DNA from 2 places in the Burkholderia pyrrocinia genome. Region 1 is predicted to be linked to the other one. Evidence: riboswitches for the same ligand, from Rfam matches in the RefSeq annotation. Region 1 holds a riboswitch; the other holds the start of a gene.
What was found. A riboswitch is a leader RNA that binds a small molecule or an ion and turns the genes downstream of it on or off. The one in region 1 is predicted to bind cobalamin.
Positions count from the first base shown of each region.

Region 2: it holds a riboswitch for cobalamin, as region 1 does, so the genes downstream of both, JYG32_RS00150 (TonB-dependent receptor domain-containing protein) here and cobA (uroporphyrinogen-III C-methyltransferase) in region 1, are expected to answer to the same signal.

Region 1 is NZ_CP070977.1:1,165,780-1,171,483, reverse strand. It holds gene JYG32_RS05550 (cobyrinate a,c-diamide synthase) at 1-1,210, opposite strand, end outside; gene cobO (cob(I)yrinic acid a,c-diamide adenosyltransferase) at 1,213-1,815, opposite strand; gene JYG32_RS05540 (cobalamin biosynthesis protein) at 1,850-2,227, opposite strand; gene cobA (uroporphyrinogen-III C-methyltransferase) at 2,224-3,033, opposite strand; cobalamin riboswitch at 3,144-3,381, opposite strand; gene JYG32_RS05530 (TonB-dependent receptor) at 3,525-5,675, opposite strand.
Region 2 is NZ_CP070977.1:13,486-31,506, forward strand. It holds gene lptG (LPS export ABC transporter permease LptG) at 1-816, opposite strand, end outside; gene lptF (LPS export ABC transporter permease LptF) at 820-1,911, opposite strand; gene JYG32_RS00090 (leucyl aminopeptidase) at 2,034-3,545, shown strand; gene JYG32_RS00095 (DNA polymerase III subunit chi) at 3,580-3,996, shown strand; gene JYG32_RS00100 (DUF2486 family protein) at 4,022-4,774, shown strand; gene JYG32_RS00105 (c-type cytochrome) at 4,904-5,230, opposite strand; gene ilvD (dihydroxy-acid dehydratase) at 5,358-7,031, opposite strand; gene JYG32_RS00115 (LysR substrate-binding domain-containing protein) at 7,167-8,081, shown strand; gene lgt (prolipoprotein diacylglyceryl transferase) at 8,171-9,067, shown strand; gene JYG32_RS00125 (SIMPL domain-containing protein) at 9,180-9,920, opposite strand; gene JYG32_RS00130 (EVE domain-containing protein) at 10,099-10,560, opposite strand; RNA gene ssrS (6S RNA) at 10,632-10,813, opposite strand; gene JYG32_RS00140 (cell division protein ZapA) at 10,895-11,209, opposite strand; gene JYG32_RS00145 (ATPase) at 11,206-11,556, opposite strand; cobalamin riboswitch at 11,711-11,964, shown strand; gene JYG32_RS00150 (TonB-dependent receptor domain-containing protein) at 12,029-13,921, shown strand; gene JYG32_RS00155 (FecCD family ABC transporter permease) at 13,940-14,959, shown strand; gene JYG32_RS00160 (ABC transporter ATP-binding protein) at 14,956-15,777, shown strand; gene cobT (nicotinate-nucleotide--dimethylbenzimidazole phosphoribosyltransferase) at 15,830-16,885, shown strand; gene JYG32_RS00170 (adenosylcobinamide-GDP ribazoletransferase) at 16,875-17,651, shown strand; gene cobC (alpha-ribazole phosphatase) at 17,636-18,021, shown strand, end outside.

The sequences.
Region 1 (5,704 bases):
AGACGGCTTCGCCGCTGCCCGACGCGCCGTCCGGGCGCCTTGCGGTCGCGATCGGCTCGAGCGGCGTGGCGAGCCGCGAATAGTGGAACGTATGGCCGCGCATCGTGCCGTGCCGCGTGTCGACCTGCTGCATTCCCAGCGCCGCGAACCGGCGCTGCATCGTCGCGTGGCCCGGCAACAGGCCGAGCAGCGGCGTCGTCGCGCCGTCCACGTCAGTCAGCGATTCACACAGATACACCATCCCTCCGCATTCCGCGACGATCGGCCGGCCGGCCGCCGCATGCGCGCGAATCGTCCGTGCGGTTTCGGCATTGGCCGCGAGCGTCGCCGCATGCAGTTCCGGATAGCCGCCCGGCAGGAACAGCGCGTCGCAATCGTCCGGCACGCCCTCGTCGGCAAGCGGCGAGAAACACCGCAACTGCGCACCGAGCGCGTCGAGCAGCGCGAGATTCGCCGGATAGATGAACGAGAACGCCGCATCGCGCGCGATCGCGATCCGCTTGCCGGCGAGCGCACGCGGCAGCGGCGCCGCGACGTCCGGTTCCGCGAACGCGACGGCAGGCGGCAATTCGGCGAGCGCCGTCTGCGCGAGCACGTCGGCCGCGCGCTCGAGCCGCGCATCGAGGTCGTCGATGTCGGCCGGCTGGTGCAGGCCGAGATGCCGCTCCGGCAGCGCGATGCCCGCATCGGCCGGCACGTGCCCGAGCCAGCGCAGGTCGGCGGGCAGCGCCTGTTGCAGCAAATCCGCGTGCCGGGCCGAGCCGACGCGGTTCGCCAGCACACCGTGAAACGGCAGCCCCGGCCGGAACCGCGCGAGCCCGAACGCGATCGCCGCGAACGTCTGCGCCATCGCCTTCGCTGAAATCACCGCGACGACCGGTACGCCGAACGCGGCCGCGAGGTCGGCACTGCTCGGCGTGCCGTCGAACAGCCCCATCACGCCCTCGATCAGGATCAGGTCCGCCTCGCGCGCGGCGTCGGCAAGCAGCGCGCGGCAGCCGGCCTCGCGGACCATCCCGAGGTCGAGCGCATGCACCGGCGCGCCGCTCGCGCGTTCGAGCAGCATCGGATCGAGAAAATCAGGCCCGGTCTTGAACACGCGCACGCGGCGGCCGAGCCGGCGGTGCAGCCGCGCGAGGCCGGCCGTCACCGACGTCTTGCCCTGGCCGGACGCGGGCGCACTGACGAACAGCGCGGGGCAGGCCGGCACGCTCAGAACTCCACGCCGCGCTGCGCCTTCACCCCTTGCTCCTTGTACGGATGCTTGACGAGCCGCATTTCGGTGACGAGATCGGCCGCGTCGATCAACGCATCCGGCGCGTGCCGCCCGGTAACGACGACGTGCACCGACTCCGGGCGCGCGACGAGCGTCGCGAGCACTTCGTCGAGCGGCAGGTATTCGTACTTCAGCACGGTGTTCAGCTCGTCGAGGATCACCATCCGGTAGTCGCCGCTTTCGATCATCCGGCGCGCCTCGTCCCAGCCCTTGCGCGCGGTCGCGATGTCGGCATCGCGGTTCTGCGTGTTCCACGTGTAGCCGTCGCCCATCGTCACGAAGTCGCATTCCGCGACCGCGCCGAGGAAGTCGCGCTCGGACGTGTGCAGCGCACCCTTGATGAACTGCACGACGCCGAGCCGCATGCCGTGGCCGAGCACGCGCACGGCCATGCCGAACGCGGCGGTGCTCTTGCCCTTTCCGTTGCCGGTGTGGACGATCAGCAGGCCTTTTTCATGGGTGGCGGCGGCCTGCTTCTTCTCGTGGCCGGCACGGCGGCGTTCGGTCATCCGCTGATGGGATTCGGAATCGGTCTTCATCGGGAATCGTCCTGTCGAAAGCGAAACAAAAGGTTCAGAGCGGGCCGGCGAGTGCGACCGTCACACCGTCCCGGATGGATTTGGGGCCCAGCAGCCGGCCGTGCGGCGCCGCGAGCTGCGCGCACGGCTCGGCCACGCCCGCGACGCCGAAGCGCGCGAGCGCGGCGTCCGACGGACCGCTCGCGGCCAGTTCCGGACGGCTCGCGAGCCGCGCCGCGTCGACTGCGACGAGCGGCCAGCCGCGTCGCGCGCACAGCGTGCGCAGCGCGCGGGCACGCGCCTTGTCGGCGAGCGTCGCGACGAGCGCCGGCTCGGCGGCCGGGTAGAGCGCCAGCGCCGCGCGGATCGCGGCATCGAGTTGCGCGGCCGTCACGCCCGCGCGGAAACCGACGCCGAGCGCGACGCGCATCATGCACCGCCGCCGAGCGCCGCGCGCACCGCGGGATCGTCGGCCAGCGCCGCGACGCGGCCGATCACGACGATCGCCGGCGAACCGATGCCGGTTGCACCGACGCGTTCGACGACGGTGTCGAGTGTCGCGAGCACGTGCCGCTGTTCGGGGCGCGTCGCGTTCTCGATCGCCGCGCACGGCGTATCGCCGGGCAGGCCGCCGGCGCGCAGCGCCGCCGCAATCGCATCGAGCCGGCGGATGCCCATGTAGATCACGATCGTCATGCGCGTGGCCGCCAGCGCGCGCCAGTCGGGTTCGTCGGCGCCCGCGCCGTGGCCCGTGACGAAGATCACGCCCTGCGCGTCGCCGCGCTGCGTGACCGGAATGCCGAGCGCGGCCGGCGCGGCGATGCCTGCCGTGATGCCGTTCACGACCTCGACCGGAAAGCCCGCCGCGCCGAGCGCGGCCAGTTCCTCGCCGCCGCGGCCGAACACGAACGGATCGCCGCCCTTGAGCCGTGCGACGCTGCGGCCCGCGCGCAGGTGCGCGAGCATCGCGGCGACGATCGCCTCCTGCGGCGTCGACGCATGGCCGCCGCGCTTGCCGACATGCTCGATCTGCGCGTCGGCGCGCGCATGGCACAGCATGTCGGGGTTCACGAGATCGTCGACGAGCAGCACGTCCGCCGCGCCGATCGCGCGCACGGCCCTGAGCGTCAGCAGGTCGGCGGCGCCGGGGCCGGCGCCGACGAGCCATGCGCGGCTCATCGCGCGCGGCACGGCGCGCACCGTGTCGAGACAGTGGAAAGGGGAAGGCGGGCGGCACATCGGCGGCCGGCGGACAGGCAACGCATAAAGGATCGGGCGAAGCCCGCGCGAACGCGGGCGGAATGCGCACCCCATCCGTCCCCCGCGGATCGGGCGTTCGGCGAGCGTCGGGCTCGCCCCTTGCGTCGGCCGGTATCCGGGCTGGCCGCTCGCCAGGCCGCAGCCTTCCCGCCCGGCTGAAGGGCAGTGGCATCGTGGGCGGCATGGGCGCGTGCGCGGGGAAGCGCGTCGCGCGGGCGGCGTACCGTTGCGGGGACAGCACAGGCCGGGCGGTGGTCCGCCTCCTGTTTCCCGTTTAACTGCATGCGCGGAATGCGCATGCGAGCACCGAACGCGGCGCATACGATAGCACACGCGTCGGCATGCCGATGCGTGACCCTGGCGCCACGCACGGCAAGGGCAAATCCGATTCCATGCGTTGCAAAAACGTCGCGTCGGTCGCCAGGCTGACTCGCACGCGTTGACCGGCATGCGGCGGCGACCCTGCGTCGTCAGAACTTGTAGGCGGCGGTCAGCGTGAACGTTCGTGGTGCGCCCGGCATGATCTGCGCGACGCTCGTCGCATTCGCGTAGTCGTTGCGACCCGTGAGATTGACGACCGCCAGCGTCAGATCGAGGTCGCGCATGCGGTAGCCAAGCTTGCCGTCCCAGCGTACATGGGCGGGCAGCGTGAGCAGGTTGTCGCGATCGGCGTAGCGCGCGCCTTCGTAGATCACGCCGGCTTCCGCGAAGAAGCCGGAGAGCGGCGCATAGCCGACGAACAGGCTGCCGTTGGACGACGACACGCCGGCCGATCGCTTGCCGACGGATTTCGCTTCGGCCTCGACGATCCGCGCGTTCTGCCAGCCGATCCCGCCGCGCGCGAACCAGTCGCCGGCCAGCCTGCCGGCAATGCCGAGTTCGACGCCGCGATTGCGCTCGAGGCCGGTCAGCTCGAAATAGCCGGGCCTGACCGGATCGGCGGTCTTGCGGTTGTACAGATCGATCTGGAATGCCGAGAGCGTGGTGCTGAGTTTGCCGTCCAGCCAGTCGCTCTTGATGCCCACTTCGACCTGCCGGCTGTATTGCGGGCCGAGATCGTTCGCATTGCCGCGCGCGCCCGGCGTGATGCCGATCAGGTCGCCGCCGACCGGCGCGAAATTCTTGCTCCAGGATGCGTAGACGCTGTGCGCGTCGAGCGGCGACCATACGATGCCGAGCCGCGGGCTCCACGCGGTCGACGCGCGTCGCGCCTGCAATCCGTTCAACTGGCTCGTCGAATCGGCGACGAAGCGATCCCAGCGCAGGCCGGTCAGCAGTTTCCATGCGCGCCCGATGTCGATCCGGTCCTGCGCGTAGAGCGCGTAGTCGGTCGCGAGATGGCGGTTCATCATGTACGGGACCGGCGCGGACCCGCGACGGTCGACGTTGTCGGGGGCGGTGATCGAGACCGGCGACGCGGTGGCGCTCCACAACCGCGGCGCTCGCCGCTGCCAGCCGTATTCGACACCGAGCAGCAGGTGATGGGCGACCGGCCCGGTCGTCACGCTGCCGCTCAGTTCAAGATCGGTCTGCACGTTCAGGTGCCGAAGGTCCTGCAGATAGCGGGCCCGCTGCACGCGCGCGTAGTCGCGCGGTTTCGTCACGTAACCCTGCGTGACGTAGGTGTTGTCGAACGTGCTGTGCAGGTCGAGCACGCTCAGCAGGTGGCGCACCTGCCAGTCGCCGCCCAGCTGCCGCGTGAACACCGACCGCCAGTTCATGCTCGCGTCGCGGATCGTGTCGCGGTCGGCCACGCCGAAAAAGGTGCGGCGCGACGCCGGCGGCAGCGTGAACGCGACCGGTTTGCCGGCCGGATCGACCGCGGCGACCGCCGCGGGCATCCCGCGATCGGGTACGCGCTCGTAAGCGTCGTATTCGAACTGCATCAGCCAGCTGCTGCGCTCGCCCTGCCATTTGAGCGACGGCGCCACATACTGGCGCGTGCCGTCGACCGCGTCGCGGAAGCTGCGTTGATACTCGCGCCCGGCGTTCACGCGCATGCTCCAGCGCGGCGAAAGTGCGCGATTGAGGTCGGCCGACACGCCGAGCCGGCCGTAGCTGCCCGTCGTCGCGGACACACTGCCGAAATTCTCGGGCTGCGGCTGCTTGGTGATGCGATTGATCACGCCGCCGCCGCTGCCGCGGCCATACAGCGCCGCAGCCGGCCCCTTCAGCACCTCGACGCGTTCGATGTTGCCGAGACCGCGCACGTACTGCGCGTCGTCGCGCATGCCGTCGAGCAGCAGGTCGCCCGCGCTGGAGAAGCCGCGCAGCCGGAACGCGTCGAACCGCGTGTCCGACGTGTTCGATATGCCGGGCACGCCCGCGAGCGCGTCGGCGAGCGTGCGGCCGCCGTAGGACAGCGTCTCGTCGACCGACACGGTGTCGATGGTCTGCGGCACGTCGCGCGGGTCGCTCGCGGCGCGCGTCGCGGTGCTCACCTGCTCGGGACGCGGATCGTGCGGATGGCGGCGCGCGCGCACCTCCAGCACCGGCAGCTCGGCTTCGGCGCCGACTTCGGCTTCGGCGGCCCCGGACACGCAGGGACAAGTCGACAGCATTGCGCACAGCGCGATGGGCAGCGCGTCGCGCCGCCGCCCGTAATTGAGACGTTTCGGCATTTGAATATCAGGATTACTGAATGAACGGG
Region 2 (18,021 bases), 1.1 Mb from region 1:
GATGATCGACATGCGCTCCGGCGACACGAGCAGCACCGACAGGATCTGCGGCGTCAGGTCCGAACGCAGCCGGTATTCTGGCAGCGACACCTGCTGCGACCGGTAGACGGGGTTCAGCGCGTCGGCCGGCTGGCCGCTGACCGGTTTGATCGGCGTGAGCTCCGTTTCGGTGACGCCCTTCAGCAGCCAGTGGCCGGGCGGCTCGTAGCGGCCCGTCTGCGCGATCCGCACGTTCTGCAACTGGAACTTCGAGTCGAACTCGTAGATGCGCACGTTGCTGATCGTCGAGTCGGGCGACAGGCTGCCGACGTTGACGAAGCGCGTGACCTGCTCGCCGTTCTCGCGGGCCGCGAGCGTGTCCTTTACCCACACGCCCGACTGGAAGTTCGACGACACCGACGCGCCGAGCGCCTGCAGCCGCACGCGTTCGGACAACTGGTCGGCGTACGGGCCGACGAATTCGCCGATCAGGTAGGTGACGATCACGAGCGGCACGCCGATCTTCAGCAGCGAGCGCAGCGCCTGGTTGGTCGCGAGGCCCGATACGCGGAAGATCGTGAATTCCGAATTCGCGGCCATCTGCGCGAACACGTAGATCGCGCTGATCAGCGCGGCGACCGGGATGATCTCGTAGAAGCGCGACGGCGTCTGCAGCGCGACGCGCAGCACCGCGTAGCCGAACTTGTAGTTGCCGTGCCCGACCGAGTTCAGTTCGCTGATCAGGTCGAAGAAGAAGAACAGGCCCGAGAACGCGAACAGGATGAAGACGAACGTGATGTAGATCTGTCGCGCGAAGTACTTTTCATAGAGCCGCATCGATCATGCTCCCGAGCGGCCGAACAGCGCGCGTGTAAACAGCGGACGATTGCGCACGCGCAACCAGAAGATGACCGCGACGATCACCGCGACGAGCGCGTGCAGGCCGACGAGGCCGACGCCGAACGACATCTTGCCCTGCTCGATCTGCGCCTGCACGACGTTCAGCAGGTTCGAGTACGTGAGGTAGATCAGCACGGCCATCACGAGGTTGATCGTGCGGCTGCGGCGCGGGTTCTGGTACGCGAGCGGGATGCCGAGCACCATCAGGTTGAGCGCGATCAGCGGCAGCCCCGCGCGCCACGCGAATTCTGCGAGGTTGTCGCGCGTCGGGTTGCGCAGCAGGTCGAGCGTCGGCGTGCTGTTGGTGGTCGGTACGTTGACGACGGGATTGCTCGTGATCTTCACGCCGTAGCGCTCGAACTCCATGATCTTGAAGTTGGGCTGGCCGGGCGTGCCGTCGTAGCGGCGGCCGTCCTCAAGGACGACGAAACGGCTGCCGTCGCGCGTTTCCGTATGACCCGTTTGCGATACGACGACATTGACCTTGCCGTTCTCGGTCGATGTCACGAACACGTTCTGCACCTTGCTCTGGTCGGGCGTCATCTTCTCGATGAAGAACACGCGGTGGTTCGTGGCCGACTCGCGGAACTGGCCCGGCGCGAGCAGCGAGATTTCGTCGCGCTGCTGGAAGCGTGCCCTGATCATCTTGCTCTGCTGGTTCGACCACGGCCAGCCGACGAACGCGAAGAAGGCGATCAGCAGGACGATCGGCGTGGCGAACACGCCGATCGGCTTGATGAGGCGCGTGAGGCTCACGCCCGACGCGAGCCACACCACCATTTCGGAGTCCCGGTACCACCGGGTCAGCACGAACAGGATCGACACGAACAGCGTGACGACGAGCATCACGGCGAGGTAGCCGATCACGGTCAGGCCGATCAGCACGAGCACGTCCCGCGGATCGATTTCACCGGACGCGGCGTAGCCGACGATGCGGATCATCATCGTCGTGAGCATGATCGTGAGCAGCACCATGAACACGGCGCCAGCCGTATACGCAAGCTCGCGCTGGAGGGAGCGTTCGAAGATCATTCTTGATGAGAAGAGGGCGGGAGGCTGCGCACGCGTGGTGGAGCGCTCGCGCCGCCACGGGAAAAATAGCGGATAATTGCGGCTTTCATCCTTAGCCCAGATTTTATCCGAGGACAAGCGCGATGGACTTTAGCATAAAAGGCTGTGATTGGAGCAAAGGCGAGGCCAAGGGGTTCCTGACCGGGAAGTCCGACTGCATCGTGCTCGGCATCTTCGAGGCGCAGACGCTCTCGGGCGCGGCGCTCGACATCGACACGGCCACCAAGGGACTGATTTCGCGCGTGGTGAAGGCCGGCGACATGGACGGCAAACGCGGCAAGACGCTGTTCCTGCACGAAGTATCGGGCATCGGCGCGTCGCGCGTGCTGCTCGTCGGTCTCGGCAAGCAGGATGCTTTCAATCAGAAAGCCTATAACGATGCTGTCACGGCCGCCTGGCGCGCGCTGCTGGCGACCAAGGTCGTCCAGGTCACGTTCACGCTCGCACAGGCGCCGGTCGACGAGCGCAGCTCCGACTGGGGCGTGCGCGCGGCGATTCTCGCGCTGCGCAACGAGACCTACCGCTTCACGCAGATGAAGAGCAAGCCGGAACCGGCGTCGCATACGCTCAAGCGCGTCGTGTTCAGCGTCGATCCGTCCGACGAAAAGGCCGCGAAGGTCGCGATCAAGCAGGCCGTCGCGCTCGCGAACGGGATGGATCTCACCCGCGACCTCGGCAACCTGCCCGGCAACGTCTGCACGCCGACCTATCTCGGCAACACCGCGAAGAAGCTCGCGAAGGATTGGGGCCTGAAGGCCGAAGTGCTCGGGCTCAAGCAGATCCAGGCGCTGAAGATGGGCTCGTTCCTGTCGGTCGCGCGCGCGTCGGTCGAGCCGCCGCAGTTCATCGTGCTGCACTACCAGGGCGCCGCCGCGAAGGCCGCGCCGGTCGTGCTGGTCGGCAAGGGCATCACGTTCGACACGGGCGGCATCTCGCTGAAGCCGGGCGAGGGCATGGACGAGATGAAGTACGACATGTGCGGCGCCGGTTCCGTGCTCGGCACGATTCGCGCGGTCGCCGAGATGGGCCTGAAGATCAACGTCGTCGCGATCGTGCCGACCTGCGAGAACATGCCGGGCGGCAACGCGACGAAGCCGGGCGACGTCGTCACCAGCATGAAGGGCCTGACGATCGAGGTGCTGAATACCGACGCCGAAGGCCGCCTGATCCTGTGCGACGCGCTCACGTATGCGGAGCGCTTCAAGCCGGCCGCGGTGATCGACGTCGCGACGCTGACGGGCGCATGCGTGATCGCGCTCGGCGGCCACAACAGCGGTCTGTTCTCGAAGGACGACGCGCTTGCGGGCGAACTGCTCGACGCGTCGCGCGAGGCGAACGACCCGGCGTGGCGCATGCCGCTCGACGACGAGTATCAGGATCAGTTGAAGTCGAACTTCGCGGACGTCGCGAACATCGGCGGGCGCCCGGCCGGTGCGGTGACGGCAGCGTGCTTCCTGTCGCGCTTCACCGACAGCTATCCGTGGGCTCACCTGGACATCGCGGGCACCGCATGGAAGGGCGGTGCCGCGAAGGGCGCGACGGGCCGTCCGGTGCCGTTGCTCGCGCAGTTCCTGATCGACCGCGCCGGCCAGTGATGGCGGTGCTGACGACGATGCGGGTACGCGGGCAATGACGCGAATCGATTTCCATTCGAACGTCGGCGATTCGCTCGCGTACGCGTGCCGGCTGCTGCGCAAGGCCTACCAGGCCGGGCAGCCGGTCGTCGTGCTCGCCGAGCCCGCGCGCCTGCGCGCGCTCGACGAGCAGCTCTGGACGTTTTCGCCGCTCGATTTCATTCCGCATTGCGGCGTCGACAGCGAGCACGCAGCCGGCACGCCGATCGTGCTGGCCGCCGATCTCGACAAGGCGCCGCATCATCACGTGCTGCTGAACCTCGGTGCGACCGTGCCCGCGCAGTTCGCCCGCTTCGAGCGTCTGCTCGAAGTGGTCGGCAATGCGCCGGACGAGCTGGCCGCGGGCCGCGACCGCTATCGCTTCTACCGCGATCGCGGATACGCGCTGAACAACTACAAGCAGGGCAGCTAGCCGCAACCGTCGACGGAGCGTTCTCGTGACACAAGCCGATTCATCCACGATCCCGACGCTGACCGACGTGCTGGTGCCGGGCAAGCCGGTGCCGGCGCGCTCGCCCGCGCCCGACGCGCCGCAGCCGCAGCCGCAGCCGCACGCCAGCACGGCGATTCCGGTGTTGACCGACGTGATCGCACCGGCCGATTCCACGAAAACCGCCGCCGACCCCGAATTCGTCGTGATCGAACCGGTGCCGACGCTGCACGTGCCGGCGGTCGAGTTGCCGGGCGACGTGGCGGCGGCTGCTGCGGCGGCGATGGGCGAGACCGATGCGCCGGCCGAACCCGGCGCCGCGGAGCATGTGGTCGCCGAGGACGCAGCGGCGATGAATGCGCCGCTCCAGTCGTCGCTGGGCGACGACGCTGTGCCGCAGCATGCGTTCGCTGCGGTTGCGCGTGATGCGGCCGGGCACGCGTCTGAAACGGCCATGCCGGAGGCGGTCGTACCGGCCGCGGCGCCGCAGCCGGATGGGCAGGCAGCGGCCGGGTTGACACCGGAGGATGCGCAGCACATCGCCGAGCGCCTGCGCAATCGCCTGACGAACTATCTGACCGGAGCAGGGCGCGAGGCCATCGAGGCCCGCTGCCGCGACGCGCTGCATGAGCATTCGGCCTGGCTGGTCGGCCAGGTCACGCGCGAGGTGGCGCTGACGCTGGAAACCGAGATCATGGACTGGGTCCGCGACGCGGTCGACGAAGAGATCGCGCGCCGACGCGCCGGGCATTCGGGCTGAACGCCCGCCGTTCGGGCGATAGAAAAGAGGGTGCGGTTCCAGTAAGCGCAGGCAAAGCTGCCGGCGAGGGGCAAGCCCGCCTGTCGGCGGCGCCCGGCACAACGGTTTGCCCCGTCCGGGGCATCCGGTTCAACGCAGCGACAGCACCCATTGCGCGAGCGCGTGGGCTTCGCCGCTCGTCAGTTGCGTGTTGGCGGGCATCGGCACGCTGCCCCATACGCCGACGCTGCCTTTCACGATCGATTGGGCAAGGTAATCGACGGCGTCGCCGCGCGCCGCATATTTGCCGGCGATGTCGCGGAACGACGGGCCCATCAGCGGCTTCCCGACAGCGTGGCAGGCCATGCAGTTCTTGCGCTGCGCCAGCGCGAGGCCGTCGGCCTGTTCGGCGCGCGCCGCCGCTGCGCTGCCGGTCAGCAGCGTCACGAGCAGGGCGCGCAATATCGTCTGTTTCATGCGGTTCTCCGCCAGCGGGGACGGCCGGCTTCATGGTCCGCGCATTATAGAAGCAAAGGGAGAGCGCGTTTTGCGCGTTCCCCCGGCGGCCATTCCTATTGGGGTCGCATGTTGCGGCGAACTCGCGTCAACCCGTGACGGCGCCCTTGTTCGCCGGCCGGGCGAGGGCCGCGAATTTCGCGAGCACGCCGCGCGTGTAGCGCGGTGCCGGCTGTTTCCACGCGGCGCGCCGGCGCGCGAGCTCGGCATCGTCGACGTTCAGCTCCAGCAGCAGCCGGTGCGCGTCGATCGTGATCGAGTCGCCTTCCTGCACGAGCGCGATCGTGCCGCCGACGAACGCCTCGGGCGCGACGTGGCCGACCACCATGCCCCACGTGCCGCCCGAGAAGCGGCCGTCCGTGATGAAGCCGACCGATTCGCCGAGCCCCTTGCCGATGATCGCGGACGTCGGCGCGAGCATTTCCGGCATGCCGGGGCCGCCCTGGGGGCCGAGGTAGCGCAGCACGAGGATGTCGCCTGCGCGGATCCGGTCGCCGAGGATCGCATCCATCGCGCTCTGCTCGTCGTCGAACACGCGGGCGGGGCCCGTGATCACCGGGTTCTTCAGGCCGGTGATCTTCGCGACCGCGCCGTCTTCCGCGAGATTGCCCTTCAGGATCGCCAGGTGGCCTTCCTTGTACAGCGCGCGGTCGATCGGGAAGATCACGTCCTGGTCCGCGCGCGGCACGCTCGGCACGTCCTTCAGTTCGTCGGCGATCGTGCGGCCGGTGATCGTCATGCAGTCGCCGTGCAGCAGCCCCGCATCGAGCAGGATCTTCAGCACCTGCGGAATCCCGCCGGCCTGATGCAGGTCGGTCGCGACATACCGGCCCGACGGCTTCAGGTCGCAGATCACGGGCACGCGCTTGCGGATGCGCTCGAAGTCGTCGATCGTCCAGTCGACCTCGGCCGCGTGCGCGATCGCGAGATAGTGCAGCACCGCATTGGTCGAGCCGCCCGTCGCCATGATCACCGACACCGCATTCTCGATCGACGCCTTCGTGATGATGTCGCGCGGCTTCAGGTCGCGCTTCACGGCCTCGACGAGCACGCGTGCCGATTCGGCGGCCGAATCGACCTTCTCCTGGTCGGGGTTCGCCATCGTCGACGAGTACAGCAGCGACATCCCGAGCGCCTCGAACGACGAACTCATCGTGTTCGCGGTGTACATGCCGCCGCACGAACCCGACGTCGGGCACGCGTTCTGCTCGACGCCTTCGAAATCCTCCTGCGACATCCGGCCCGCGGTGAATTCGCCGACGGCCTCGAACGACGACACGATCGTCAGGTCGCGGCCCTTCCAGTGGCCGGGACGGATCGTGCCGCCGTACACGTAGATGCCCGGCACGTTCAGGCGCGCGAGCGCGATCATGCCGCCCGGCATGTTCTTGTCGCAGCCGCCGACGACGACCACGCCGTCCATCCACTGCCCCTGCACGCAGGTCTCGATGCAGTCGGCGATCACCTCGCGCGACACGAGCGAGTACTTCATGCCCTCGGTGCCCATCGACATGCCGTCCGAAATCGTCGGCGTGCCGAAGATCTGCGGGTTCGCATCGGACGCCTTCACGGCCGCGACGGCCGCGTCCGACAGGCGCTGCAGGCCGGAATTGCACGGCGTGATCGTCGAATGGCCGTTCGCGATGCCGACCATCGGCTTGTCGAAATCGTCCTTCTGGTAGCCGAGTGCGTAATACATCGAGCGGTTCGGCGAACGGGCCACGCCTTGCGTGATGTGCTTCGAGCGACGGTTGTACGACATGGGGGACTCCATCGTTGTCTGGGCGACGCCCGTGAGCGGCGTGCCGGTTCGGATGAAACAAGAATGGAGTTTCCGGATTGGGATGTCCAATATATTATTTGTCGCTTATTAAGTCGTTTTCCGAATGAGTAACGCATGGCCGATCCGACGCCCGACCTGCGCCAGTGGCGCTATTTCGTGACCGTCGCCGACGAGCGCCATTTCGGCCGCGCGGCCGAGCGCCTGTCGATGACGCAGCCGCCGCTGTCGCAGGCGATCCGGGGGCTCGAGGAGGCGCTCGGCGTCGCGCTGTTCGTGCGTACCAAGCGCTCGGTGGCGCTGACGGCGGTGGGTGCGGCGCTGTTGCCCGACGTGCGCCGGCTGCTGGCGTCGGCCGATGCGCTGCCGCCGCTCGCGCGGCGGCTCGCGCGCGGCGAGGCCGGCTCGCTGTCGCTCGCGTTCGTGTCGACCGCCGATTACGGGCTGCTGCCTTCGCTGCTGCGCGCGTTCGGCGCGCGCTATCCGCAGGTGCGCCTGCAGCTCGCGGAGGCGACGAGCGACGTGCAGATCGACGAACTCGTCGCCGGCCGCATCGACGCAGGGCTCGTCATTCCGCCGGTGCCGCCGCGTCACGCGGCCGGACTGTCGTACCTGCCGGTCGTGCGCGAGCCGCTGGTGGTCGCGATGCCGGCCACAGCGTGCGACGCGCCCGAAGACGAACCCGTGCATCTCGCCGATATCGCCGCATTGCCGCTCGTGATCTTTCCGCGTCGTTTGGCACCCGGCTTTTATGACATCATTACGGGCTGCTACGGCGCGGCGGGGGAAACTCCGCGCATCGGCCAGGAGGCGATCCAGATGCAGACGATCGTCAGCCTCGTGTCGGCCGGCATGGGCGTCGCACTGGTGCCGCAATCGCTGCGTAACCTGCGGCGCACCGGCGTGGTCTACCGGCCGCTCGCCGGTCATGCGCCGGTCGTCGAGACAGGCCTCGTGTGGCGCACGGGCGACGTGAGTCCCGTGCTCGCCGGCTTCATCGACGTCGTACGTGCGCAGGGCCTCGCCGCGTGACGTGAACGATGGTGCACCGGTGCCGTCCAACGCGCGGTGCTGCGCGTTCGCGACGGCCGTACCGCATTCGAAAACTTCTTCGCTAACCCATGATCATTCACCCGAATTTCGACCCCGTTGCGATCCATCTCGGGCCGCTGGCCGTGCGCTGGTACGGCCTCATGTATCTCGTCGGCTTCATCGCGGCGATCGTCGTCGGCCGGGTCCGCCTGAAGCTGCCGCACGTCGCCGCGCAAGGCTGGACCGCGAAGGACATCGACGACATGATGTTCTACGGCGTGCTCGGCACCGTGCTCGGCGGCCGGCTCGGCTATGTGCTGTTCTACAAGGCCGATTTCTACTTCTCGCATCCGCTCGACGTGTTCAAGGTGTGGGAAGGCGGCATGTCGTTTCACGGCGGCTTCCTCGGCGTGACGCTCGCGATGATGCTGTTCGCGTGGCAGCGCAAGCGCCACTGGCTGCAGGTCACCGATTTCGTCGCGCCGATGGTGCCGACGGGGCTCGCGGCCGGGCGGCTCGGCAACTTCATCAACGGCGAGCTGTGGGGCCGCGTGACCGATCCGACGGCGCCGTGGGCGATGCTGTTCCCGGGCGCGATGCGCGACGATGCGGCATGGCTGCCGAAACATCCGGCGCTCGTCGAGAAGTGGCATCTCGCCGATGTGTTCATGCAATACCAGATGCTGCCGCGCCATCCTTCGCAGCTCTATGAAATCGCGCTCGAAGGCATCGCACTGTTCTTCGCGCTGTTCTTCTTCTCGCGCAAATCGCGGCCGATGGGCGCCGTGTCCGCGCTGTTCCTGATCGGCTACGGCCTCGCGCGCTTCACGGTCGAGTTCGCACGCGAGCCCGACGACTTCCTCGGCCTGCTTGCGCTCGGCCTGTCGATGGGACAGTGGTTGTCGCTGCCGATGATCCTCGGGGGTATCGCGCTGATGGTCTGGGCGTATCGCCGTCGCGCGGCGAATGCGAATGCGGCTGCGTGATGCGATACCGATGCGCGCGCAATCGGCGCGTGCATCGACAACACGCATGCAAAATGAAAAACGCCGGCCTTCGGGCCGGCGTTTTTCATTTCCGACAGCCGCGCGTTGCGCGTTACTTCATCTGCACCGAGCCGTTGACGGTGACCGACACGGTGGCCTTGCCGCCTTCGACCGCGATCGGTGCGCTCATCTTCGCGCTGTCCATCGGCGCCGCGGCCATCGCCATCATGCGCGGGTACGGCTGCACGTTGCGACCGCTGCCGACATTCACGTCGCGGATCGTGTAGCTGCTGTAGCCGAACGCCTTCGCGGCTTCGTCCGCGCGGGCGCGGAACGACTTGATCGCTTCGGTCGTGAGCTTCTGCTCGGCCGTGCGCTGCGCTTCAGGCGACAGCGAGAACTCGACGTTCGCGACCTGCATCAGGTTCGACAACTGGCCTGCAAGCTTCGACGCCGCGGCGAAATCGCGCGATTCGAGCGCGACCTCGGTACGGCCACGCCATGCGGAGATCTTCCCGTCGCGATCGGTACTCGGATACACGGAGAATGCGCCCGTGTGCGCGGTGACGCCCGATACGCCCTTCGCCTGCGACAGCGCGGCATCGGCGCGCTGGTTCAGCGCGGACGTCAGGCTGCCCGGATCCTTGGCCTGCTGTTCGTAGAACAGCGTGATGTGGATGATGTCCTGCGGCACGTCGGCGCTGGCCTGCGACGAAAGCGACAGCACGCCTGCCGGTTCCGGAAAGTGCGGGTTCGCGGTTTGCGCGTGCGCGGCGGGCGACGCGAGCGTCAGCGCGACGGGAACGGCGGCGGCGAGGGCGAGCGACAGCGCGAGAGCGGATTTCTTGGTCATTGTTGGACTCCTTGTGCGAGGGCGCGCACGCGGATCATGCGTGCACGACGCGGGCGTACCGCGCAACGAAAAAAAGAGCCGGCCCGATCGGCCGACAGCGGTTGCTTAGGCTGCGCGAGAGACCCGCGAGTTCCGCGGCGGCCGCGCGTGCTGACCAGATTTGACCTTTGGCGCGCGCCTACTTCATCAGCTTTTCGGTGATGAACCGCCATTCGGCACGCGTGACGGGCGTGATCGACAGCCGGTTGCCGCGTGCGAGCACGCGCATGTCGGCGAGCTCGTCGTGTTCGCGCAGTGCGGCGAGCGGCACGAGCGGCGACTTTTTCACGTAGCGCACGTCGACGAGCAGCCAGCGCGGCGCTTCCTGCGTCGACTTCGGGTCGTAATAGGGGCTTTTCGGATCGAACTGCGTGGGATCGGGGTAGGGCGTCGACGACACTTCGGCGAGGCCTGCGATGCCCGGCTCGGGGCAGCTCGAGTGATAGAACAGCACGCCGTCGCCGATCTTCATCGTGTCGCGCATGAAATTGCGCGCCTGATAGTTGCGCACGCCGGTCCACGGCAGCGAGCGCTGCGGTGCGTTGGCGAGATCGTCGATGCTTGCTTCGTCCGGTTCGGACTTCATCAGCCAGTATTGCATGGATCGTGATCGACGCAGAAAGAGGCTGCTACAAAAGAAAACGGCACCGGGACGTGCCCGATGCCGTTGGATAGGCCCCCGCCTTGGCCGCTAGGCCGGCATCCTGAACCTGAGGTTCAGAATTGGTCGCAGTTAGCAGCACTTCGGGTACATCAGACAGAGTGACGCGCGCGCCCGTGCTACAAATTTCCGCAACCGTGCACATGGCATTGGTTCAAGGAATATATGACCTTGGCGAACCAGGCAGGGAAGCTGACTGAACTGTGATTCGATGCGCCAATTTGACCACCGTTGATCGCAGAGATCAAGGGGAATCGACGCATCGATTAAAACGTTACTGCGTCTCGTGCTGTGCGAGCACCGCGCCGAGCTGTTCGTTCATCTGGTGCATTGTACGACGGATTTCCTCCGCCGGAAATGCTTCACCGTGCCGCACGCTCGTTTGCAGCCGCAGCAATTCCGATGCGAGCGACAGTGCCGCCATCACCGCGATGCGATCGATGCCGCGTACCGAGCTGTTCGAGCGGATTTTCGACATTTCGGCGTCGACGCGCGCGACTGCCTCGAGCAGCGCCGCTTCGGTCTCGGCCGAACAGGCGAGCCGATAGGCCTGACCGAGAATCGAGACTTCGATCTGCTTGGTGCTCATGCATGTTCTCCGTGGCTGGCCGCGTCATCGCTGTCCGTACGCGCCTGCGCATCCAGCAGGTCGAGCTGGTTGTCGGCTTGCTCCGCGCTTTTCGAGCGCGGCAGCTTTTCGAGAATCGCGTTCAGTTTCACCTGAGCGTCGTCGATTTTTGCCGACAGCGTATCGCGCTCGGCCGCGAGCGCATTGCGTTCTTCGCGCAGTTGCGCGAGTTCCGCGCGGACCGTGTCCGCTTCCGCGCGCAATTGCGCGACCTGCTCTTCGAGCGCGAGCCGTTCCGCGTGATAGCGCTTGTTCAGCGAAATCAGACGGCCAATATTTTGAGATAAGGTTTCGAGTTCGTTGAGCATTTGCTGCGTCCTCTAAAGACCCAGCATTTTAGCGCGGAATAACGCGCAATCCGACATCTGTAACGTTTCCAGTCGTAACACCCTCGCTTCTTGCTGCGAATGGGCGCGTCCCGTGCGTGTCCGGACGCTTCCTTGACGCTTGCGCGACCGGCTCCTAAACTGGCGCCGCCTCGGTGCTCGCGCGTGGAACGCGCGGTTAAACGGGAAGCAGGGCGCGGGCTCCGCCAGGAGACCGCCAACCTGCGCTGCCCCCGCAACGGTAAGCGGCCGCGTCCAGTGACGCAGGCCGGCTCGGGCGCGTTCCGCGTGCAGGTTTCGCACGCGGGCGCGGGCCACTGCGCGTCATCGCGCGGGAAGGCGAGCCGGTACGCCGCCAGCCCGGATACCGGCCGAGACGGGGAGCCCGCACGGGCTTCGTGACGCGTGGCCTGCGGGGAGGCGGGCCGCGCAGTGCTTCACGGGATTTATCTTCATGCTGACCCCAATCGTCCGCACGGCGCTCGGCGCGCTTTGCGGATTGCCGCTTGCCGCCGCCGCGCAGACCGCGGCGAATGCCGATTCCGCGGCGTCCGCCGTGCCCGCGGCCCAACCTGCGGCTGCGACGATGCTCGAACCGGTCGTCGTCACCGCGCAGCGCGCGCCGCAGGCGCTGGCCGACACGATTCCGCAAACCACCGTATTCGACGCGCAGGATATCGCCGCGCATGCGGGCGCCGACCTGCCGACGCTGCTCGCGCTCGCGCCCGGCGCGCAGATCGTGCGCAACGGCGGCCCCGGCGCGAGCGCGACGATGTTCCTGCGCGGTGCGGAGTCGACGCAGTCGCTCGTGCTGATCGACGGCGTGCGGGTCGATTCCGCGAGTCTCGGTGCCGCGCAACTGAGCCAGTTGCCGCTCGACCAGATCGAGCGCGTCGAGATCGTCAACGGCAACGTGTCGTCGCTGTACGGCTCGGGCGCGATCGGCGGCGTCGTGCAGGTGTTCACGAAGGACGGTGGCAATCATCCGCCACGCTTCAACTTCGCGGTCGGCGTCGGCAGCTACGGTACGCAGACGCAGCAGGCTGGCGTATCGGGTCGGCTCGACAGCGACGGGAAGACGACGTTGAGCGTGTCGATCGCGCGCGACAAGGACGACGGTTTTTCCGCGCTCGACCCGGCGAGGAAGCCGAACGCGAACCCGAATGCGAACGGTTACCTGAACGAGAGCATCACCGCGGCGCTGCGCCACCGCTTCAACGACCGCTGGGATGCGGGCATCAGCTACTTCCAGTCGAACGGCAACAACAGCTACGACAACGCGTGGGGCGTGCCGACCGACCTGAACAACCTCTATTCGCGCGTGCAGCAGGTGCGTGCGTTCGCGAACGGCAAGCTGACCGACTGGTGGACCGCTCACCTGAGCGTTTCGACCGGCAACGACCGCAGCCAGTCGGCGCTGAACGGCGTCTACACGGATCACTTCAATACCGACAACCGCCAGTACACGTGGCAAAACGATTTCCGTATCGCGCCTGAACACCTGATACAGGCTGGCTACGAGCGGCTCGACCAGCAGTTCATGTCGAACGCGTATTCCGCGCCGCAGCGTCACGTGAATTCCGGCTGGATCGGCTATTCGGGGCGCTTTGGCCGCCAGCAGTTCCAGGCGAACCTGCGCCGCGACCAGTACTCGGACTTCGGCGGCGCCAATTCCTACTATCTCGGCTACGGCCTCGAACTGACCGATCGCTGGAAGGTGACCGCGAGCTATTCGGACGCGTTCCGTGCACCGAGCTTCAACGACCTCTATTATCCGATGGCCGGCAACCCGTCGATCCAGCCGGAGCGCAGCCATTCGATCGAAGCCGCGCTGCAGTACGCGTCCGATGCGGTGGGCGTGATGCGGCTCACCGCGTTCCAGACGCGCTACGCGAACCTGATCAACTATCGACCCGACGGGAGCGGCTTCTACTATATTGCGCAGAACGTCGGCAGCGCGAAGGTGCAGGGGCTCGAAGGGTCCTGGCAGGGGCATGTCGGCGCGACCGACGTACGGGTTGCCGCCACGTTGCAGAACCCGGTCAACGAAACGCAGAATCAGGATCTCGACCGGCGTGCACGGCGTTTCGCGTCGATGGCCGTGAACCGCGCGTTCGGCGCGTGGCGCGTCGGCGGCGAATGGCTCGTGAGCGGCGCGCGCAACGATTCGGGCGGCGGGCGGCTCGGCGGCTACGGGATCGTCAACCTGTCCGCGCGCTACGACATCACGAAGTCGTGGTACGTCAGCGCGCGCATCGACAACCTGCTCGACAAGGACTACGAGCTTGCCTATGCGTACAACACACCGAAGCGCGGCGCCTATGTCACGCTCGGCTGGCAGCAGTAAGCGGATGCGCCGCGCGTCATGCGCGGGGCCGTGCGCGGTATGAGCGCCGCGCGCGCCGCCGCGATCTGGGCCGCGCTGGCCACCGCGGTCGCGTTGCTGTTCGTCGCGTCGCTGTCGATCGGCAGCGTGCCGATGTCGCCGTGGCAGGCGCTCGCGTCGCTCGTGCCGCATGGCGGCGACGCGTTGTTCGCCGACATCGTCCGCACGCTGCGGCTGCCGCGCGCGCTCGCGGGCTTCGCGTGCGGTGCGCTGCTCGCGCTTGCGGGCGCGCTGCTGCAGGTGCTGCTGCGCAACCCGCTCGCGGAACCGTACGTGCTCGGCGTGTCCGGCGGCGCGGCCGGATTCGCGCTCGTCGCGATGATCGCGGGCGGTGCGTGGTGGCTCGTCGACGCGTCGGCGTTTGCCGGCTCGCTCGTATCGGTCGCGCTCGTGCTCGGTCTTGCACGCCGCGAGCTGTGGCGCGGCGATTCGCGCGACGCGTCGCCGCGGCTGCTGCTCACGGGTGTCGTGATCGCGGCAGGGTGGGGCGCGCTCGTCACGCTGCTGCTGTCGCTCGCGCCCGATGCGCGGTTGCGCGGGATCATCTTCTGGCTGACGGGCGACCTGAACGGCGTGACCGCGCCGTGGTTCGCGTGGGGCGCGCTGCTGCTGGCCGCATGCGTCGCGCTGCCGGCCGCGCCGCAATTGAATGTACTGCTGCGCGGCGACGCGACCGCGCTCGCGCTCGGCGTGCCTGTCGCGCGCCTGCGGGTGCGAATCTATCTCGTCGCGTCGCTGGCCGCGGCGGCTGCGGTGACGACGGCCGGCACGATCGGCTTCGTCGGCCTCGTCGTGCCGCACGCGCTGCGGCTCGCGTTCGGCAACGACCAGCGCATGCTGCTGCCGGCCGCGATGCTCGCGGGCGGGGGCGGCGTGATGGCGGCCGACCTGCTCGCGCGCACCGCGATCGCGCCCGCGCAACTGCCGGTCGGCGTGATGACCGCGTTGATCGGCGTGCCGGTGTTCCTGTGGATGTTGCTGAGGAGGCCGATGCGATGACAAGCCCTGCGCGGCACGCCGCCGCTTCCGGCCACGACATGGCCTGCGCGACCGCTGACCTGACGCTGAAGGGCGGCGCGCGCACGCTGCTCGACGGCTTTACGCGGGCCTTCCGTCCCGGCGAAATCTGGTGCGTCGCCGGGCCGAACGGCGCGGGCAAGACGACGCTGCTCGCGACGCTCGCGGGGTTGCAGCCGCCGGCCGGCGGCCGGGTCGAGATCGACGGTCGGCCACTTGCCGCATGGCCGCCCGCGCAGCTCGCGCAGCGCCGCGCGCTGATGCCGCAGCAACTGCACGATGCATTCAGCGCGACCGTGTTCGACACGGTGCTGCTCAACCGTTTTCCGTATCTCGGCGGCTGGGGCTGGGAGCGCGACGGCGACCGTGCGGCCGTGCACGACGCGCTCGCGACGTTCGATCTGACCGCGCTCGCGTCGCGCGACGTGCTGTCGCTGTCGGGCGGCGAGCGGCAGCGGGTCGCGCTCGCCGCGACACTGTGCCAGGACGCGCCGCTGATGCTGCTCGACGAGCCGCTCGCACATCTCGACCTGCATCACCAGATCGACTGCCTGACCGCGCTGGCCGCATGGCTCGACGCGGGCCCGCGCACGGTGCTGTTTTCGTGCCACGACCTGAATCTTGCGCGGCGTTTCGCGACGCATGCGCTGTTGCTCGACGGCCGCGGCCATGCATGGGCCGGCCTCGTGCACGACGTGCTGACACCGGAGCGCGCGAGCGACGCGTTCGGCTATCCGCTCGTGCTGATCCGCGAGCATGGCCGCGACGCGTTGCTGCCGGCGTGGCCCGAGCGACAATGACCTTTTCTTTTCCGATACGCGGCGCAGGCCGCGCCAACGACACGGCTCTTCGATGACCACTCCGACCCACTTCCCGCCCGCGATCGCGCCGCTCGACGATGCGCTGCGCAAGCGCCTGCAGCATGTGATCGACCACAAGACCAAGCCGCCCGGCAGCCTCGGCCAGCTCGAGGCGCTCGCGCTGCAGATCGGCCTGATCCAGCACACTGAGCGGCCGGTCGTGCAGCGCCCCGTGATGATCGTGTTCGCCGGCGACCACGGGATCGCGGCCGAAGGCGTGAGTCCCTATCCGCAGGCGGTGACCGCGCAGATGGTCGCGAACTTCCTGGCCGGCGGCGCGGCGATCAACGCGTTCTCGGGCGTCGCACAGAGCACGCTCGAGATCGTCGATGCGGGCGTCGCGTCGCCGCTGCCGCTGTCCGACCGGCTGGTGTCGCTGCCGGTCGCGCGCGGCACGCGCAACTTTGCGACGGAGCCGGCGATGACGCACGACGAGGCGATGACCGCGCTCGCGGCCGGCGCGGCGCGCGTGCGCCTGCACGCGTCGCTCGGCACGAACGTGATCGGCTTCGGCGAGATGGGGATCGCGAACACGTCGTCGGCCGCGTGCCTGATGAGCCGCCTGCTCGACGTGCCGATCGACGCGTGCGTCGGGCGCGGCACGGGCCTCGACGACAAGGGGCTCGCACACAAGCGCGCGGTGCTCGGCCGCGCGCTCGTCAAGCACTCGCACGCGGTCGCGCCGCTCGACGTGCTCGCGACGTTCGGCGGCTTCGAGATCGCGATGATGACGGGCGCGTATCTCGCGGCCGCGAGCGAGCGGATGACGATCCTCGTCGACGGCTTCATCGCGACGGCCGCGCTGCTCGTCGCCGAGCGCATCGCGCCCGGCGTGCGCGACTACTGCGTGTTCTCGCATACGTCGCACGAGGCCGGGCACCGGCGCATGCTCGAGCATTTCGGCGCGAAGCCGCTGCTCGCGCTCGACCTGCGGCTCGGCGAAGGCACGGGTGCGGCGCTCGCGCTGCCGCTCGTGCGCGCGGCGGTTGCGTTCCTCTGCGAGATGGCGAGCTTCGAGTCCGCCGGCGTCGACAATCGTGACGCCTGAGCGCGCGAGCGGCGTGCGTGCCGAACTGCGCTACTTCTTCGTCGCGCTCGGTTATTTCACGCGCGTGCCCGTGCCGCGCGCGATCGGTTACGCGGCCGGCGATCTCGACCAGGCCGCGCGCTATTTCCCGCTCGTCGGTGCATGCGTCGGCGCGTGGGGCGCGCTCGTCTATCTTGCCGCGCTGCGCGTGCTGCCCGCGTCGATCGCGGTCGGGCTGTCGATGGCCGCGACGCTGCTCGCGACCGGCGCCTTCCACGAGGACGGCCTTGCCGACAGTTGCGATGCATTCGGCGGCGGCTATACGCGCGACGACGTGCTGCGCATCATGCACGACTCGCGGATCGGCACGTTCGGCGCGGTCGCGCTCGTGATCGCGCTCGGCGTGAAATGGCAGGCGCTCGCGGCGATGCCGCCACTGCGCGCCGCCTGGACCATGATCGCCGCGCATGCGGCGAGCCGCACGGCGGCCGTGAGCCTGCTGATGTCGCTCGACTATGTGCGCCCCGAAGGCAAGGCGAAGCCGGTCGCGCAACGGATGGGCGCACGCGCGGCGTGCGTCGCGGCGGTATTCGGGCTGCCGTGGCTGTTCTGGCCGGACTGGTGCATGGGCGTCGCCGCGGGCGTCGCGCTCGTGCTCGTGCGCGCGTGGGCGGCCCGCTATTTCGTGAAGCGGATCGGCGGTTATACGGGCGACTGTCTCGGCTTCGCGCAGCAACTGAGCGAACTGGCGATCTATCTCGTGGTGCTCGGATGGACTTCGTCCTGATCCGTCATCCGGCCGTCGGCGTCGAGCCGGGCGTCTGTTACGGACGCAGCGACGTGCCGCTCGCCGCGCCGGCCGATGCCGGTGCGCATGCCGTGCACGCGCATCTGACGGCTATCGGCGCGCCGCCGCCCGAACGGATCTGGACCAGCCCGCTGACGCGATGCGCGTCGGTTGCCGAACGACTCGCGCAGGTATTCGATGTGCCGCTGCAACGCGATGCCGGCTGGCAGGAAATGGATTTCGGCGCGTGGGAAATGCAGCGCTGGGACGATATCGACCGTGCGGCGCTCGATGCGTGGGCGGCTGACCTGATGCATGCGTGCGCGCATGGTGGCGAAAGCGTCGAGCGGTTCGCCGCGCGGGTTGCACG